2 linked regions of the Cohaesibacter sp. ES.047 genome follow. The protein of the gene in region 1 interacts with the protein of each later gene in a pairwise test. Links are inferred from orthologs where the notes say so. Each region holds a gene or a part of one and is shown on either strand. Other genes may lie near its edges. The genes, in order: CPH65_RS04190 and abc-f.

Evidence for each region.
Region 2: the proteins of CPH65_RS04190 (region 1) and abc-f interact in binary tests that used the Escherichia coli proteins (3 or more experiments, as listed by UniProt). The link is inferred for Cohaesibacter sp. ES.047 from one-to-one orthologs.

What each region holds. Positions count from the first base shown.
Region 1 is NZ_LT907844.1:931,443-938,616, reverse strand. What follows is about bases 2,799-6,329. They hold CPH65_RS04190 (2-oxoglutarate dehydrogenase E1 component), read right to left. Parts: upstream 5,984-6,329; coding sequence 2,999-5,983; downstream 2,799-2,998. Other genes in these bases: sucD (succinate--CoA ligase subunit alpha), read right to left, coding at 6,104-6,329; odhB (2-oxoglutarate dehydrogenase complex dihydrolipoyllysine-residue succinyltransferase), read right to left, coding at 2,799-2,962. Outside these bases: lpdA (dihydrolipoyl dehydrogenase), read right to left, coding at 1-1,040; CPH65_RS04200 (hypothetical protein), read right to left, coding at 1,046-1,477; more of odhB, read right to left, coding at 1,724-2,798; more of sucD, read right to left, coding at 6,330-7,015; sucC (ADP-forming succinate--CoA ligase subunit beta), read right to left, coding at 7,018-7,174. UniProt on the Escherichia coli protein: E1 component of the 2-oxoglutarate dehydrogenase (OGDH) complex which catalyzes the decarboxylation of 2-oxoglutarate, the first step in the conversion of 2-oxoglutarate to succinyl-CoA and CO(2).
Region 2 is NZ_LT907844.1:4,501,181-4,507,743, reverse strand. The notes cover bases 2,155-5,074. They hold abc-f (ribosomal protection-like ABC-F family protein), read right to left. Parts: upstream 4,595-5,074; coding sequence 2,714-4,594; downstream 2,155-2,713. Other genes in these bases: CPH65_RS20595 (glutathione S-transferase family protein), read left to right, coding at 4,857-5,074; CPH65_RS20605 (VOC family protein), read right to left, coding at 2,247-2,669; CPH65_RS20610 (glycerophosphodiester phosphodiesterase family protein), read left to right, coding at 2,155-2,250. In the rest of the region: CPH65_RS20620 (DNA polymerase III subunit chi), read left to right, coding at 1-236; CPH65_RS20615 (aldo/keto reductase), read right to left, coding at 268-1,101; more of CPH65_RS20610, read left to right, coding at 1,264-2,154; more of CPH65_RS20595, read left to right, coding at 5,075-5,543; ndk (nucleoside-diphosphate kinase), read left to right, coding at 5,750-6,172; CPH65_RS20585 (LysE family translocator), read right to left, coding at 6,289-6,563. UniProt on the Escherichia coli protein: Genetic data indicate it may be involved in ribosome assembly or function.

The sequences.
Region 1 (7,174 bases):
ACGAGATTATAGTCAACATGACCAGCCTGACCGGCGAGGATCTCGGCCAAAGCAACCCCATCATCTTCGGCCTTGTGCGCCAGCATTGGACCCTCGATCACGTCACCAATGGCATAGACGCCGTCCACATTGGTCTTGAAATGCCCGTCGGTCTTGACCCGGCCCCGATCATCGAGCTCGACACCAACTGTATCAAGGCCCAGCCCGTCCGTGTAAGGACGGCGACCAATTGCAACCAGAACCACATCCGCTTCAAGCTCTGAAGCATCGCCGCCAGCCGCAGGCTCGGTCGTGATCTTGAGACCCTTCTTGGTCTTTTCGATACCGGTGACCTTGGTCCCCAGCTTGAAGTCAAATCCCTGTTTCTTGAAAATGCGCTGGGCATTTTTGACCACTTCGCTATCCATGCCGGGCAGAATGCGGTCAAGAAATTCGACCACAGTCACCTCGGATCCGAGACGACGCCAGACAGATCCAAGCTCAAGCCCGATCACGCCGGCACCCACGACAATCATCTTGCCCGGAACCTTGTCGAGCTCAAGACCACCAGTGGACGACACCACCTGTTTCTCGTCAATCTCGATGCCCGGCAGGTTCGCAACGTCCGAGCCGGTTGCAATCACGATGCCCTTGGCTTCGACGGTCTGCACGTCACCCTCGTCGGGAGTGACTTCAACCTTGCCCTGCGCGACAATCTTGCCTGCGCCATGGAACACATCAATCTTGTTTTTCTTGAGCAGAAACTCGACACCGCCAACGTTGGAGTCGATCACGTCCTGCTTGTGTTTCATCATATCTTTGAGGTCAAGCTCGGGCTTGCCGACCTTGATGCCCATGTTGGCAAAATCGTGCCCGGCTTCATCAAAAAGCTCCGAGGCATGCAACAAGGCCTTGGACGGGATACAGCCAACATTGAGACAGGTGCCACCGTGGGTCTTGCGTTTTTCGACCACAGCAACCTTCATGCCCAATTGGGCGGCGCGGATCGCACACACGTAGCCACCGGGGCCTGTACCAATCACCACAAGATCATAAGACATTTCATTCACTCCTGAAGGATTCCGGATCGAAAGAGCGTGTTGTGTTTCACCCAGGAAAAAATCACCACACTGAGACCGCACATCTGCAGAATCGCAAGATTGCGCACGCTTTCAAGATTGTTAAATTGAGAGGCAAGAAAACCGCTCGCATAGAGCCAGCCGATAAGAATGAGTTCAAGCGCTAACCACAGCGCAATCACTCGAAAGAAGGTCCGGCGCGACAAGACAAGAGTCACCGCGCCAACCACACCGATTGCCGATACAACGGCGCGAAAGGGCCAAAAGGTAGCAGGGATCAGATCAAGACCCGGCACCGTCCCCCCGGCATTGTTGGACAGGGCATTGGTTACCAGAAATCCGCCGACCAGCCAGACGATGGCCGAAAAAATCATGAAGATGGCACAAAGCCAGCTTCCAATTTTCAACGCGACGGCCAACGGCATCTCTCCTTGGGGTTCCCCTCATCGGGGGACCTAGAGCGTTTTTAAGACGATCCGGCTTAGCGGATGGGTTTGAAACGATGCTTTTCGGTGCTTTTTATGCATTTCTGCGAACAGGGTTCATGCCTTGCCCATATCATGCATCAGGCCTAAACGGAATTGGTCAATGGACGCCCAACCCCGGACAGGATGCAAATGGAAACGGGGCACACATGGCCCCGTCACCGAAAAGAGCATTCAACTCTAGAGATCCAGAACGAGACGCTGCGGATCCTCAAGAGCTTCCTTGATGCGCACGAGGAAGGTCACGGCTTCCTTGCCATCGACAACACGATGATCATAGGAGAGCGCCAGATACATCATCGGACGGATGACAACCTGACCATCGCGAACCACCGGACGCTCTTCAATGCGGTGCATGCCCAGAATACCGGACTGCGGTGCGTTGAGGATCGGCGTGGACATCATCGAGCCATAAACACCACCGTTGGAAACGGTGAAGGTGCCACCCTGCATTTCGTCCATGGTCAACTGACCATCCCGCGCCTTGCGGCCGAACTCACCGATTGCCTTCTCGATTTCGGCAATCGACATCTGGTCGGCATCGCGAACCACCGGCACCACAAGACCGCGCGGCGAACCGACGGCAACGCCCAGATGGACGAAGTGCTTGTAGATGATATCCGTGCCATCGATCTCGGCATTCACTGCAGGAATTTCCTGCAGCGCGGTGCAAACAGCCTTGGCAAAGAAGCCCATGAAGCCGAGACGAACGCCATGTTTCTTCTCGAACAGGTCTTTATATTCCTTGCGCAGGTTCATGACCGCCGACATGTCCACATCGTTGAACGTGGTCAGCATCGCAGCCGTGTTCTGGGCATCTTTCAGGCGGCGAGCGATGGTCTGGCGCAGCTTGGTCATGCGCACACGCTCTTCGCGTGCAGCATCATCCGGCTTCGAAGACGGACGCGCAGCCGCTGAGGGAGCCGATGCACCGGCCGGAGCCGTCGCACCCGATGCGATTGCATTGATCACATCGCCCTTAAGCACCTGACCGCGCACGCCAGAGCCCGAGACTGCGTCCGGATCGACCTTGTTCTCGGTCATCATCTTGGAAGCGCTCGGAGCGGGCGGCATGGAGGTCGACTTGGACTCTTCCTTGGCTGCTGGAGCGGGGGCTTCAGCAGGTTTTTCTTCCTTGGCTGGAGCCGAGGAGGAAGCTGCCGGTGCTGCGCCAGCCCCATCCCCTTCGTTCAGCATCGCAAGAAGAGCGCCCACCTCGACGGTCTCTCCTTCTGGCGCGACGATATCACCCAAGGTACCAGCAACAGGTGCCGGCACTTCGATCGTCACTTTGTCGGTTTCCAGTTCAACCAGCGGCTCATCGGCCTGAACGGCATCACCGGTTGCCTTGAACCACTGACCAATGGTTGCTTCGGTCACTGACTCGCCCAGAGTTGGGACTTTGATTTCCGTTGCCATTTTTCTTCTCACATTTCATTAAAGTCAGTCAGCCGTTTACTCGGCAAACGCATCGTCAAGAAAGGCCTTCAACTGAGCGAGATGTTTGCTCATCAGACCCGTTGCCGTAGCAGCGGATGCCGGACGACCCACATAGGACATTCGCTTGGTTTTCGCATCAATCTGATTGAGAACCCATTCCATGTAAGGCTCTACGAAGAACCAGGCACCCTGGTTCTTGGGCTCTTCCTGACACCAGACCATTTCTGCCTGCTTGAAGCGCGACAGCTCCTTGATCAGGGTCTTGGCGGGGAAAGGATAGAGCTGTTCGACACGAAGCAGATAGACATCGTTGATGCCGCGCTCTTCACGGTCTTCGTACAGATCATAATAGACCTTGCCCGAACACAGGATCACCCGACGGATCTTGTCGTCAGTGGTGAGCTTGATTTCCTGATTGGGCCGGATCTCCGCATCGTCCCACAGAACCCGGTGGAAGGTGCTGCCTGCACCCAGTTCCGCAAGGTTCGAAATCGCCCGCTTGTGACGCAGAAGGCTTTTCGGCGTCATCAGGATCAGCGGCTTGCGGAAGCTGCGTTTCACCTGCCGGCGCAGAATATGGAAATAGTTGGCCGGGGTCGTGCAGTTGGCGACCTGAATGTTGTCCTCGGCACAGGATTGCAAGAAGCGCTCCAGACGTGCCGAACTATGCTCGGGTCCCTGCCCTTCATAGCCATGAGGCAACAGAACAGTCAGACCAGACGCGCGAAGCCACTTGCGTTCGCCCGAGGTCAGGAACTGGTCAAACACCACCTGTGCGCCATTGGCAAAGTCGCCAAACTGGCCTTCCCACAAGGTCAGACCTTTCGGCTCGGCCAGCGTATAGCCATATTCAAAGCCCAGCACAGCTTCTTCGGACAACATGGAGTTGATCACTTCATAGCGGTTCTGGTTTTCATCGATATGGTTGAGCGGAATGTAGCGATGCTCGTCCACCTGATCATAAAGCACCGTATGGCGCTGAGAGAAGGTGCCTCGTTCGCTATCCTGACCGGACAGACGAACGGCATGGCCTTCCTTGACCAAAGAGCCGAAAGCCAGAGCCTCAGCGGTTGCCCAATCAATGCCCTCGCCCGTATCCATCATTTTGGCGCGGTTCGTCAGGAAGCGCTTGATGGTCCGGTGTACATTGAAGTCTTCAGGGATATCGGTCAGCTTCTTGCCGATTGCCCGCAGCTCGTCAACATCAAGACCGGTGTTGCCGGACCGGCGATCATCTTCGGCTGAAGCCGTCGTCAAACCCGCCCAGCGGCCATCAAACCAATCCGCCTTGTTTGGCGAGAAGCTTTGGCCTGCCTCGAATTCCTCATCCAGCGTCTTGCGCACATCCGCACGCATCTGTTCCAGATCATCAGGCGTGATCACACCCTCACCGATCAGCTTGTCTGCATAGAGCTGCAGGCTGGTCGGATGAGACCGGATCTTCTTGTACATCAGAGGCTGGGTAAAGGCCGGTTCATCGCCTTCGTTATGACCGAAGCGGCGATAACAGAACATGTCGATAACGACCGGCTTGCCGAACTTCTGTCGGAACTCGGTTGCGATCTTGGCAGCAAAGACGACAGACTCAGGATCATCACCGTTACAATGCAGGATCGGAGCCTCAATCATCTTGGCAAGATCAGACGGATACGGCGACGACCGCGAGAAACGCGGGTTCGTGGTAAAGCCGATCTGGTTGTTGATGATGAAGTGGATCGAACCGCCGGTTCTGTGGCCTCTCAAGCCCGACAAGCCCAGACATTCGGCCACGACACCCTGTCCTGCAAAGGCCGCATCTCCATGCAGCAACAGCGGCAGAACCGTTGTGCGCTGCACGTCTGTCGTCTCAATGAAGGTACCATTCGCGGTAGATGCATGCTGATCCTGCTTGGCGCGCGACTTGCCGAGGACGACCGGGTTCACGATCTCGAGGTGAGACGGGTTAGCGGTCAAAGACAGATGCACATTGTTGTCATCGAAAGAGCGATCCGAAGACGCGCCAAGATGATATTTCACATCACCCGAGCCTTCCACATCGTCGGGGGTATAGGACCCGCCCTTGAACTCATGGAAAATGGCGCGGTGCGGCTTGCCCATCACCTGACTGAGCACATTGAGACGTCCGCGGTGGGCCATCCCGAACACGATTTCCTTGACGCCAAGAGCGCCACCACGCTTGATAATCTGCTCAAGCGCCGGAATGAGGCTTTCGCCACCGTCAAGACCGAAGCGTTTCGTGCCGGTGTATTTCAGGTCGAGAAATTTCTCAAAGCCTTCTGCCTCGACAAGCTTGTAAAGGATGGCTTTCTTGCCCTGTTCGGTAAAGGCAATCTGCTTGTCCGGCCCTTCGATGCGTTCCTGAATCCAGGATTTTTCTGCCGGATCCGAAATCTGCATGAATTCCACGCCAAGGGTGGAACAATAGGTCCGCCGCAAGATCTCGAGCATTTCCGGGATGGTCGCAAATTCAAGCCCCAGAACATGATCAATGAAGATCTTGCGATTGTAGTCCGCCTCGGTGAAGCCATAGGACGTCGGGTGCAATTCTTCGTGATCTTTGGCTTCGGCAAGGTTCAGCGGGTCAAGATCAGCATGCAGATGGCCACGTGCGCGGTAAGCACGAATCATCATCAGGGCACGAACCGAGTCGCGAGTCGCCTGCTGAACAGCCTCGTCGCTGAGCTCGACGCCCTGCTCCTTGGCCTTGGTCTTGAGCTTGTCTGTGAGCTTCTTCTCGTCAACGAACTCGCCACCAAGAGCGGACACCATATCGCCGGACGCAGGCACCGGCCAATCAGGCCGTTTCCAGGACGCACCGCGCGCATTGGCGATCACTTCACTCTTGTTTTCTTGGAAATCCTTGAAGAACGTGTGCCATTCTTCGCTCACCGACGCGGGGTTTTCGAGATACCTTGCGTAGAGATCTTCGATGTAAGACGCATTGCCCCCATAAAGGAAAGAGGTCAATGCGAACGCTTCATTCGCATCCTGACGTGCCATCGCCACCTAACCGGGCTTTCACCCGGTGCTCTAGTTCATTAACCGGCACCATTGCCGGAGGATAAGGATTGGCGGCAGAAAGGAGCACCTTTCTCGCCGCCGTGTCACAATGTCGCGCTTTTACTTGCCGTTGAGCAAGTCAACCAAAGTGGTACCCAGGCTCGCTGGCGAGGGGGACACGCGAATGCCGGCATCTTCCATCGCGGCAATCTTGTCCTCGGCACCACCCTTGCCGCCGGAAATCACCGCACCGGCATGACCCATGGTGCGACCCGGAGGCGCGGTCCGGCCAGCAATGAAGCCGACCATCGGTTTCTTCCGGCCCTTTTCGGCCTGTTCCTTCAGCCACGCAGCGGCATCTTCCTCGGCGGACCCGCCGATCTCACCGATCATGATGATCGACTTGGTCTCGGGATCGTCTAGGAACATATCCAACACGTCGATGAACTCGGTGCCTTTCACCGGATCACCGCCGATGCCGACAGCTGTCGTCTGGCCCAGGCCTTCATTGGTCGTCTGGAACACTGCTTCATAGGTAAGTGTACCGGACCGGGAAACAATACCGACTGAACCTTTCTTGAAGATTGAGCCAGGCATGATACCGATCTTGCATTCTTCCGGGGTCAGGATACCGGGGCAGTTCGGGCCGAGAAGACGCGACTTGCTGTCTTCGAGGCGGCGCTTCACCTTGACCATGTCGGCCACGGGAATGCCTTCGGTGATGCAGGAGATGAATTCAACCCCTGCCTCGATGGCCTCGATGATGGCAGCACCGGCACCTGCAGGCGGCACATAGATGACGGACGCCGTGGCACCCGTGGCATCTTTGGCTTCTTTCACAGACGCGAAGATCGGCAGTTCGGCTCCGCCGTCCAGACCGCTGGACCAGGTTTCGCCACCTTTTTTGGGGTGAACGCCGGCCACCATCTGCGTACCGTAGTAGGCCAGAGCCTGCTCGGTGTGGAAGGTTCCGGTCTTGCCGGTCAGGCCCTGAACGATGATTTTGGTGTCTTTGTTTACAAGGATTGACATCGTTACGCCCCCTTCACTGCAGCGACGATCTTCTGCGCTGCATCGTTCAGATCATCGGCAGGAATGACGTTGAGGTCGCTTTCCTCAATCAACTTCTTGCCTTCCGCGACGCGCGTGCCTTCCAGCCGCACGACGAGCGGCACACTCAGGCCGACTTCC
Region 2 (6,563 bases), 3.6 Mb from region 1 along the record:
CACAGGGTGTTCGTGCTGCCAATGGTGCGCATGTGCGTTTCTTTGTCGACGGTGCGCGGCCTGAAGAGGATCTTGCTCTTCTAGAAGGGCTTGAGCGCGCGATCGTGATGTTCGATGGCGGTAGCGATGATGCGGTGGGGGCCGCCCGGAGAAGCTGGAAAGCCCTTAAGGAAGCGGATTTTCCCGTCACCTATTGGCAGCAGACGCCGCGTGGGGGCTGGGACAAGAAGGCCTGACCCAACGCCCTGACGCGTGAATGCCCGCCTGCTACAGGATATCGAGGCCAGACGGTCCGGTCGGGGGCGGGAACATTTGGTCCAGCGTATCTAGCGTGTCTTGCGTCAGTTCGATTTCTGCCGCCTTGGCATTCTCTTCCACATGAGCAACCTTGCCGGCCTTGGGGATGGCGATCATATGCTCGCGGCGCAGCACCCAGGCAAGGGCGAGCTGGGCCGTTGTCAGACCAAGATCACTGGCCAGTGTCTGCAGTTTGGAATCAGCTAGAAGTCGGGCCTGTTCAATGGGCGAATAGGCCATGGTGGGCAAGCCCTTGCGCTCCGCGCTCGGTAGCTGATCCCATTCGATACCCCGGCGGGTGAGATTGTAGAGCACCTGATTGGTTGCGACCTTGTCGCCTCCTGAAACACTGCTAAGGGCGGCCATTTCCATGGAATTGAAGTTTGACACGCCCCAATAGCGGATCTTGCCATCCTTTTGCAGCTTTTCAAACGCTTCGACGGTTTCCTCAAGCGGGTGGGTCCCTGGCCAATGCAAAAGAAATAGATCGAGCCGGTCTGTGCCAAGGCGCTTCAGTGACATTTCGCAGGATGCAATGGTGCCTTTTTCGCTGGCGTTATAGGGCAGGACTTTACTGACGAGGAACACGTCGTCGCGCATGCCGCTAAAGGCCTCGCCAACGAGCGTCTCCGAGCGGCCCGAGCCATAAAGCTCCGCGGTGTCGATAAGCGTCATACCCAGTTCGACACCGCGCCTGAGGGCTGCGATTTCGTCGTCCTTGTTCCTGGCGTCATCTCCCATGTACCAAGTGCCTTGACCCAATGCGGGGACGGTTTCGGATGTTCCGATGGTGACAGATTTCATTTTCTTCTAATCTCCCGGGTCTTTTGCTGGTGGGGTTTTGAATTCTCCGCATATCTGGAGGGGCAATGCAATTGGGGACGGTCGCATTCTCGTCCGCATATCGTCTCATTCCTCTTTTATGTATTTCTCACACACACATTCTTCAACGCGCTGGGCCTTAAAATGTTCAAAAGTCTGCTGTTATTCTTTTTGCTCATCGTAATTGCGGTCTGGGCCAACAATAGTTCAGTCTTTTTCGGTGGTGACCCCATGGTCTCTGCGAAGATCCTGTCCCATCGCGGTTTGCATCAGACCTATCATCGCCGGAATCTTCAGTCCAAGACCTGCACGGCGGACAGGATTGATGAACCAACCCATGGATATCTGGAAAACACTCTTCCTTCGATCAAGGCGGCCTTCGACGCAGGCGCGGATGTGGTGGAGATTGATGTCTATCTGACGGCGGACAAGCGCTGGGCTGTCTTTCACGACTGGACCATTGATTGTCGCACCGACGGTAAAGGCAAAATCCGGGACAAGACCATGGCAGAGCTGAAACAGCTTGATATCGGCTATGGCTACACAGCGAATGGTGGGCAGACCTATCCGTTTCGGGGCAAGTTTGTCGGCGTAATGCCTGAGCTTCATGAGGTGTTTGACGCCTTTCCAGACAAGCGATTTCTGGTCAACTTCAAGAGCAACGATCCTGAAGAAGGCCAGGAAATGGCCAAAGACATAAAGCTTAATCAAGATTGGCGTGAGGCTGTCTGGGCGGTCTATGGCAGTCCGAAATCGGTCGCTGCTGCGCTGGGCGCGGATAAGGATTTGGCCGGCTATTCAAAGCCGATCCTGTTCTCCTGTCTCAAGCAATATGCGCTTTGGGGCTGGAGTGGCTATGTGCCGGAAAGCTGCCACAACACCAAGCTTTCCCTTCCGAATAATTACGCGCCATGGCTTTGGGGCTGGCCGCATAAATTCACCGAGCGCATGCGGGCGGTTGGGACGGATGTCATCCTGTTGGGGCCTTACGAGAAGGGAGACCCGGGAACGGTCGGCATTGATGATGCCGCGATGCTGAAGACTGTGCCGGAGCATTTTGACGGTTATGTCTGGACCAACAAGCCAACAGAGATCGCGCCGCTGCTCAGTGCACGCAAGGATCGAGGCTAGCGGGTTATGGTTTGCAAGGGGGATTGGTCGGAATACTCAACGAGATCCCAGAGGTTGCCGTAAAGGTCTTCGAACACGGCAACCGTTCCATAGTCGGCTTCGAGCGGGGGACGAACGAAGGTGATGCCCCGCTCCTTATAAAGCTCATAATCGCGCCAAAAGTCGTCTGTTTCAAGGAACATGAACACCCGTCCGCCAGCCTGATCGCCGATATATTTGGCCTGATGATCATTGCTGGCCCGGGCAAGCAGGAGGGACGTGTTGCCTTCGCCCTTTGGCTTCACCACCACCCAGCGTTTGTCCTGTTCTGGCTGGTAGGTATCCTCGATGAGTTCGAATTCGAGTGTCTCGGTATAGAAGGCGATGGCTTCATCGTAATCACGCACCACAATGGCGATGAGCGATAGGGATTGTGGCATCCTTGCTTCCTTTGCTGGCGTGGCTATGGGCTGATGGCTCGGCGCTAGTCCTCAATTTCCTCGGACATTTCCAGCCATTTTTCTTCGATCTTGTCCAAGAGTGTTGAGAGGTCAGAGCGGTCCTTGGAGAGTTTGGCACCCTTTTCGGGGAATTTGGCATAGAGATCCGGGTCGGCAAGCATTTCATCGATCTTTTCGATGCGGTCGCGGATCTTGTCCATGTCGCGCTCGGCGGCCTGAATCTTGCGCCTCAGCGGTGCCTGCTCCTTGCGCTTTTCAGCGGCGGATCGTCGCTTTTCGGCAGTTTGATTGGTCTCGGCGCTACCGTTCTTTTCCTTTTGCATGCTGTCCGGGCTGTTGCTGCTGGACAAAAGGAGGCGGCGATAGTCTTCCAGATCACCATCATAGGGTTTGCACGAGCCGTCATGCACGAGCCAGAGCTGATCGACACAAGCCTCGATCAGATGTCTGTCATGGGAGATGATCACCACTGCGCCCTGATACTCGTTGATGGCGTGGACCAGCGCTTCGCGGCTGTCGATATCAAGATGGTTGGTTGGCTCATCAAGAATGAGAAGATGCGGGCCATCAAAGGCCGCCAACCCCAAAAGAAGGCGCGCTTTCTCTCCGCCAGAGAGCTTCTGTGCTGCGATGTCCATCTTTTCGGTGCCAAGTCCCATTTGCGCGACGCGGGCTCGGACCTTGGATTCGGGAGCATCGGGCATCAGCGGGCGGACATGCTCATAGGCGCTTTGGGTCGGCTTCAATTCATCCAGCTGATGCTGAGCAAAGAAGGCGATCTTGAGTCTGCCGGCTCGGAAAATCGTGCCGTCGTCAATGTCCAGTCGACCAGAGATCAGCTTGGCAAAGGTCGACTTGCCATTGCCGTTGGCCCCGAGCAGGGCAAGCCGGTCATCGGGATCGATGCGTAGGTCGAGATTGCGCAAAATCGGTTTGCCGGGCTCGTATCCCACCGACGCCTTCTCCATTCGAATGATCGGCGGGGCCATGATCTTTTCGGGATTGGGGAAGGACAGTGGCTTGATGTGATCTTCTACAACCGCTGCAATTGGCTTCATTTTTTCAAGCGCCTTGACGCGGCTCTGCGCTTGCTTGGCTTTGGTGGCCTTGGCTTTGAAACGGTTGATGAAGCTTTCCAGATGCTTTCGCTGGTCAAGCTGCTTGGATCGCAATTTTTGTTGCAGCTCCAGCTTTTCGCGGCGTGTGCGCTCGAAATTGTCATAGCCGCCGCGATAGCTGGTCAGTTTGAGCTGATCAAGATGGGCGATGTGATCCACAGCCTTGTTGAGCAGGTCGCGATCATGGCTGATCATCATCACCGTGTAGGGATAGCGGCTGATATAGCTCTCCAGCCACAAGGTGCCCTCAAGATCGAGATAGTTGGTCGGCTCATCGAGCAGCAACAGATCCGGCTCGGAAAAGAGGATCGCTGCCAGCGCGACGCGCATGCGCCAGCCACCCGAGAAATCCTTGGTCGGGCGGCTCTGCGCCTCGGCATCAAAGCCCAGACCATGCAGGATGGTCGCGGCGCGAGCCTCGGCGGAATGGGCGTGGATATCGGTAAGCCGAAGCTGGATCTCAGAGATGCGGGCCGGATCGGTGGCCAGTTCCGCTTCGGCCAGAAGGGCTGTTCGTTCAAGATCGGCCTTCAAGACAAATGCGAGCAGGCTTTCGTCCGAGGCCGGGGCTTCCTGTGCGACCTGCCCGACGCGCGCGCCCTTGCGGATGGTCGCTGTGCCGCTTTCAGGCGCGATGTCGCCCACAAGCAGCTTGAACAGGGTGGTTTTGCCGGTCCCATTGCGGCCAACAAGGCCCATTTTGGCCCCTTCGGGCACAACAAGGGTTGCTTCCTCGAAGAGGGCACGGCCAGCAATACGGTAGGTGAGATTATTAATATGCAGCATGATGGGGGCGTTGTGCCTTATTTCGCTCTGCTTGGCAATCGGATTGGCGCCGCGATGCCCGTTTAAAAAAATCGGCCTGTGAAACGTTCGTTCGCTTGACGATGGGGATAGGGAGCAAGTGTTGCTGGAAAAAGACTGGCCATACCTCATCAACCCTTGCAGGATGCTCGCCCCGCATCTTCTGAGTTGATCACATCCTTTTAAAAGCCCGCATCAACAACGACAACAAGGGTACAGACACTTTGCCTAAGAGGAGGCCTTCATGACTATCAAGCTTTATGACCTGTGCGCCAAAGACCGGGCTGTGCGGTTTTCTCCCGCCTGTTGGCCAACACGCATGGCGCTGGCGCACAAGGGGCTGGAAGTAGAGGTCGTGCCGACCCTTTTTACGGACATTGCCCGGATCGAAGGTGGAGGACAAAAGAGTGTGCCTGTGATTGCCGATGGGGACATGGTGGTCCGGGATTCCTTTGCCATCGCGCTCTATCTCGAACGGACCTACGACAACCGCCCGACCCTGTTTGGCGGTGAAGCGGGCGAGGCGCTGTCGCGTTTCATTCACTATTGGGCAGGCAGCTTCATTGAAGGGCAGATCGCACGCATGATCATCCATGACATCTATCAGAAACTCGATCCCGCTGATCAGCCCTATTTCCGCGAGAGCCGTGAAGCACGGTTCGGGCGGCCGCTGCAAGAGGTTCAGGAGCAGACGCCCGAGCGGATCGAGGCGTTCCGGCAGAGCCTTGGTCCCTTCCGCACGACCCTTTACAAACAACCATTCCTTGGCGGTGACATGCCGCTCTATGCAGACTATTGCCTGTTTGGATCCTTGCAGTGGCCACGGTTGATGTCCGATGCCCAGTTGCTTGATAGGGATGATCCGGTTGCAATGTGGTTCGAGCGCTGTCTCGATCTTCATGGCGGATTGGGGCGTGCCGCCAAGGCCTGACCTTTTTCTCAAGGTGGTCAAAAATTCAGCGGTCGCGACAAAAAGGCTTTGTATAGCGCATAACAGCCATGTCCTTTTTGCAGATTGGGGTTGCAGGGTAGGGCGCAGCTCGCTATAGAACGCGTAAATCGTGGCGCGTTGATTTTCATTATGTCTTGGACAGGATGAAATCTCACGCCAAAACGCCAAGTAAACAGGGAATTCTGATGGCTATCGAACGCACCTTCTCAATCATCAAGCCGGATGCCACAAAGCGGAACCTCACCGGCAAGATCATCGCCAAGTTTGAAGAGGCAGGTCTGCGCGTCGTCGCTTCCAAGCGCATCCACATGACCAAGGAACAGGCCTCCGGTTTTTATGCGGTTCACAAGGATCGCCCATTCTTTGGCGAGCTTGTTGACTTCATGATTTCCGAGCCGGTTGTCGTGCAGGTGCTGGAAGGCGAAAGTGCCATTGCCAAGAACCGTGAAGTGATGGGCGCCACCAACCCGTCGGAAGCCGCCGAAGGGACCATCCGCAAGGAATTTGCCCTGTCCATGGGCGAGAATTCCGTGCACGGCTCCGATGCACCTGAAACCGCTGCAGAAGAAATCAAATTCTTCTTCACAGACGACGAAATCGTCGGCTGATACGCTGCATAACGGACGCGTTTCCATGAATAAGGCCATCAGCATTGCGCTGGTGGCCTTTCTGTTTTGATGGGCTATTTTCTGACTGGGAGGCTTGCTCCCCGCCGCGCCTGTTTCTAGCGGGAGGACGCTGCGAGGGCTGCGCCAAAGCTGATGAAGGTAAGGCCAATGCCGCGGCGTAGATATTTCATGCGAAGAGCGTTGGCAAAGAAGCCTCTTAAGCGGCCAGACAACAGCATGACGCTGATGTGGCTGACAAGGCAGGCCAAGGCATAGGTAACGGCAAGGATGAGGCCATCGCGGTAAAGGGTCGATGGCTCATGCAGGAATGGGGGAATGATCGCCAGCTGAACAGCAATTGCCTTGGGGTTTGTAATGGCGACACCGAGGG